Regions from separate parts of the Kitasatospora sp. NPDC036934 genome, predicted to be linked through region 1. Evidence: riboswitches for the same ligand, from Rfam matches in the RefSeq annotation. Region 1 holds a riboswitch; the other holds the start of a gene.
The links. Region 1 has a riboswitch for glycine ahead of gcvT (glycine cleavage system aminomethyltransferase GcvT). Riboswitches for the same ligand answer to the same signal wherever they lie in the genome.

Region 1 (2,452 bases):
CCGGGTCCTCGCCCGGCACCGGCTCGCGCAGCGCCACCCGGCCGCCGGTCGGCCCCTCCGGGGCGTTCTCGGCGTGCTCCCAGCGGTCCCCGCGCGGGCCGCGGCGCAGCTCGGCCACCCCCTGCGGCGGCACCGGGATGCCCACCGCCGCCTCGGGGTTGACCGCGATGCCCACGCCCAGCGGCAGCCCGCGGGCGAACTCCCAGGCCGGCGCGACCGCGAAGGCCATCCCCGGCGCCTGCTGCAGGAACACCTCCTGGGAGGAGAACACCGGCACGTACGGTGCCCCGGCCAGCTCGATGGTCGGCAGGTCCAGCCCCTGCCCGGTCGGGTCGCCCCCGGCCGGCAGCGGGATCCACACCTGGCTGCGGGCCAGCACCTCGACCACCCGCGGGGTCGCCCCCGGGTCGCCCAGCGCGGCCGTCAGCACCTGCTCCAGCTCGTTCGCCGGCCACGCGCCGCCCGACGGCGCCGCCTCCGGCCCGCCCCACCCCTGCTGCTGCTCCACCGGGTACTCCATGCGCCGCCGATCCGGCCTGCCGCCGGGTCGGCCGCCCACTGCTGCGCCGACGCGCAAGAGTTTAGGGCCCGTGTTCGCCTTGGCGTCGTGTGACCGGGTCCCCTCTCCCCTCCTCCGCGAGGACGTGCCATGATGTGCGCGTCCGACGGCATGCGCCGCGGGCCCCCACAACTCCACACCGGCCGCTCGAACCCGCGCGGGAGAGCCCGGAGTGCCCCTCATCGGGGCACGGCCGGCGCCGAAGGAGCAAGTCCTCCCCGGAATCTCTCAGGCCCCCCTACCGCGCGGGTTAGGCACATCTGGAAAGCGGCGTACGGCCCCGCCGTACGCCCACCCACGGTGCAAGCCGCCGCCCTGTCCCCGATGCTGGAACCAGCCGATGCTGGCACCGGCTGAGGGCAGGCGGGCGGTGAAGCTCTCAGGTTCGACGACAGATGGGGAGACCCACGCCGCCGCATGCCCGCGCGCGGGGTCGGTCCCGAGCGGGTCCGGTCCGGCGCGCGCCCCTGAGTGCCCCGACCGAGGAGTTCCTGGCCATGTCGTCCCTCCGCCTGACCGCGCTCGACGCGCTGCACCGCGCCCTCGGCGCGACCATGACCGACTTCGCCGGCTGGGACATGCCGCTGCGCTACGGCAGCGAGCGCGAGGAGCACCTCGCCGTCCGCACCAAGGCCGGCCTGTTCGACCTCTCGCACATGGGCGAGATCACCGTCACCGGCCCGCAGGCCGGCGAGATGCTGGACCACGCGCTGGTCGGCTTCGTCTCCGCGCTCGGCGAGCTGCGCGCCCGCTACACCATGATCTGCGCCGAGGACGGCGGCATCCTGGACGACCTGATCGTCTACCGCCTGCGCGCGGACGCCTTCCTGGTCGTCGCCAACGCCTCCAACGCCCAGCTGGTGCTGGACGAGCTGATCGCCCGCGCCAAGGGCTTCGACGCCGTCGTCACCGACGACCGCGACACCTACGCGCTGATCGCCGTCCAGGGCCCGGAGGCCACCGCCATCCTGGCGGAGACCACCGACGCCGACCTGCCCGGCCTGAAGTACTACGCGATCCTCCCGGCCCAGGTGGCCGGCAAGGAGGTGCTGCTGGCCCGCACCGGCTACACCGGCGAGGACGGCTTCGAGATCTTCTGCCGGCCGGTCGACGCCGAGCCGGTCTGGCAGGCGCTGACCGCCGCCGGCGAGGGCCGCGGCCTGGTCCCGTGCGGCCTGTCCTGCCGCGACACGCTGCGCCTGGAGGCGGGCATGCCGCTGTACGGGCACGAGCTGTCCACCGACCTGACCCCGTTCGACGCCGGCCTGGGCCGGGTCGTCCGCTTCGACAAGACCACCAACGAGGGCGCGTTCGTCGGCCGCAAGGCGCTGGAGCAGGCCGCCGCCGCGGCCGAGTCCAACCCGCCGAAGGTGCTGGTCGGCCTGGTCTCCGAGGGCAAGCGGGTCCCGCGCGCCGAGTACACCGTGGTCTCCGCCGACGGCGCCCCGATCGGCCGGATCACCTCGGGCGCGCCGTCCCCGACCCTGGGCAAGCCGATCGCGATGGCCTACGTCGACGCGGCCCACGCCGCCCCCGGCACCGCCGTCGCGGTGGACGTGCGCGGCAAGCACGAGCCGGTCGAGGTCGTGGCGCTGCCGTTCTACAAGCGCGCCCGCTGAGGCCCCTGCCGACCCCGGTTTTCCCATAGGCGCACGTCGGAGCCGTCCGCGCGGCGGCCCGCTGCGTCGTACCCGCTTCCCATCCTGGAGAATGACGCCATGAGCAACCCCCAGCACCTGCAGTACACCAAGGAGCACGAGTGGCTGACGGCCGCCGAGGACGGTGTCTCGACGGTCGGCATCACCAAGCACGCCGCCGACGCCCTCGGTGACATCGTCTATGTGCAGCTCCCCGAGGTCGGCGACGCCGTGACCGCCGGAGAGACCTGTGGCG
Region 2 (2,452 bases), on a different contig from region 1:
ACATCGAGGCCATCACGGCGAGCAGCACCTGGGCGGTGCAGATGTTGCTGGTGGCCTTCTCGCGGCGGATGTGCTGCTCGCGGGTCTGCAGCGCCAGGCGGTAGGCGCGGTTGCCGTCGGCGTCGACGGAGACGCCGACCAGGCGGCCGGGCAGCGAGCGGGCGTACTCGGCGCGCACCGAGAGGTAGCCGGCGTGCGGACCGCCGAAGCCCATCGGCACGCCGAAGCGCTGCGAGGTGCCGCAGGCGATGTCGGCGCCCAGCGCGCCCGGGGACTTGAGCAGGGTCAGCGCCAGCAGGTCGGCGGCGACGGCGACGATCGCGCCCAACCCGTGGGCCCGCTCGATCACCGGGGTGAGGTCGCGGACCACGCCGGTGGCGCCCGGGTACTGCAGCAGCACGCCGAAGACGCCGCGCTCGGCGATCTCGGCCGGGATGCCCCCGGACAGGTCGGCGACGACGACCTCGACACCGGTCGGCACGGCGCGGGTGTTGATCACCGCGACGGTCTGCGGCAGGGTCTCGGCGTCGACCAGGAAGACGCCGCCCTTGACCTTGGTGACGCGGCGGGCCAGCGCCATCGCCTCGGCGGCCGCGGTGCCCTCGTCCAGCAGCGAGGAACCGGAGGTGGGCAGGCCGGTCAGGTCGGAGACCAGGGTCTGGAAGTTGAGCAGCGCCTCCAGGCGGCCCTGCGAGATCTCCGGCTGGTACGGGGTGTAGGCCGTGTACCAGGCCGGGTTCTCCATGACGTTGCGCAGGATCACCGGCGGGGTGAAGGTGCCGTAGTAGCCCAGGCCGATCATCGGCTGGAGCACCTGGTTGCGGCCGGCCAGCTCGCGCAGCTCGGCGAGGACCTGCGCCTCACTGCGGCCCGCGGGCAGGTCCAGGGCGGTGATGGAACGGATCGCCTCGGGAACGGCGGTGGCGGCGAGCTCGTCCAGCGAGCCGTAGCCGACGGACGCCAGCATCTTCTCCTGCGCGGCGGCGTCAGGGCCGATGTGGCGGTTCTCGAAGGGGCTGGCCAGCTCAAGCTCGGTGAGGGTCGAGGCGCTGGTGGGGCGTCCCGCGTTCGGCTGGGCGTTCATGGTGGTCGAGGCCTCCTGGTCACGGACCGGCGGGGGTACGCACGCCGACCGGCCGACGCCGCTGCGGACAGCGGACCGGCCTGGGCGGACGGACCCGAAAGGCCTCCCCCTCTGTCATCGGGACCTGAGAGCTTCGCCCGCACGTCGCGCTGTGGCGCTCCGTCGGCTTGCACCGTCGGTGAGGGTGGTGATCGCCGGCTCCCGCGCCGACGCTCCTGCCCTGCTTTCCAGAGTGACCTATCCCGCACGGTACGGATGCCTGAGAGATTCCGGGGAGGAGTTGCTCCTTCGGCGCCTCGACCAGCGGTTTTCGCTGTCGGGGACTCTCCCGAGCGGGCTCGGCGGTCGCGGCCCAGGGTACCAGCGGGCGGCCCTGCGATCACGGGTGCGTCGGGTCACTCCGGGTCTACGCGCGTCCCCCGTACGGAGCAGCCCGGACCCGTCCGGCCGCACCCCGGTCGCGCACGTCCGGTTCATGGCTTTTGGTGTGAAGTGGCGGACGGGACGGGTGCTCCGGCCGCCTTACCTGCGGGAGTTCCGCAGGCGCAGCGCTTGGAGGAAAGAGTGCAGACCGACATCGACCCCCGAGACCTCATCGGCCACAAGGCGGTCGACCGCAACGGAGACAAGATCGGCACGATCGACGAGGTGTACCTGGACGACGCCACCGGCCGGCCGGAGTGGGCGGCCGTCCGCACCGGCATCTTCGGCCGGGACGCCTTCGTCCCGCTCACCACGAGCGAGTTCTCCGGCGAGGAACTCCGGGTGCCCTACGACAAGTCGCTGGTCAAGGACTCGCCGGACTTCGGCGTGGGCCAGCACCTCTCGCCCGCCCAGGAGCTCCAGCTCTACCGCTACTACGGGCTCGACACCCCGGTGGACGGCCGCCCGGCCAAGGGTGAGCCCGCCCGGGCGGCCCAGCCCGACCTCGACTTCGGCACCACCTCGGCCGCCGCGGCCGCCAAGCCGCTCGCCTTCCACTCCCCCGAACCCGGCCCGACCATGACCACCGTCGCCACCACGACGGCCACCAGCACCGACACCACCACGGAGGCCCACGTGCGGACCCTCAGCACCCCCGCACCGGTCGCCAACGGCACGGTGACCGCGCCGGCCGCCACCCCGGCGGTCGAGCCGAAGCACCGACCGGCCCCGTCCGCAGTCGGTCCGACCGGCACCGCCGCCGCCTCTGCCCCCAACGGCCCGGTCGAGATCACCTGCCGCGAGGAGCGCCTGGACATCACCACCGAGTGGCACGTCCTGGGCACCGCGAAGCTGCGCAAATACGTGACCAGCGAGAAGGTCGAGCGCCGCGTCCCGGTGGTCCGCGAACGGGTCCGGGTGGAGCGGATGCCGGTCGGCGACGCC

Region 2: it holds a riboswitch for glycine, as region 1 does, so the genes downstream of both, gcvP (aminomethyl-transferring glycine dehydrogenase) here and gcvT (glycine cleavage system aminomethyltransferase GcvT) in region 1, are expected to answer to the same signal.

Annotation. Positions count from the first base shown of each region.
Region 1 covers NZ_JBVJQR010000010.1:241,277-243,728, reverse strand. The annotation lists gene ACZ7BZ_RS17840 (enhanced serine sensitivity protein SseB C-terminal domain-containing protein) at 1-520, opposite strand, end outside; glycine riboswitch at 708-813, shown strand; gene gcvT (glycine cleavage system aminomethyltransferase GcvT) at 1,057-2,178, shown strand; gene gcvH (glycine cleavage system protein GcvH) at 2,278-2,452, shown strand, end outside.
Region 2 covers NZ_JBVJQR010000022.1:13,906-16,357, reverse strand. The annotation lists gene gcvP (aminomethyl-transferring glycine dehydrogenase) at 1-1,084, opposite strand, end outside; glycine riboswitch at 1,189-1,320, opposite strand; glycine riboswitch at 1,322-1,425, opposite strand; gene ACZ7BZ_RS28550 (PRC and DUF2382 domain-containing protein) at 1,649-2,452, shown strand, end outside.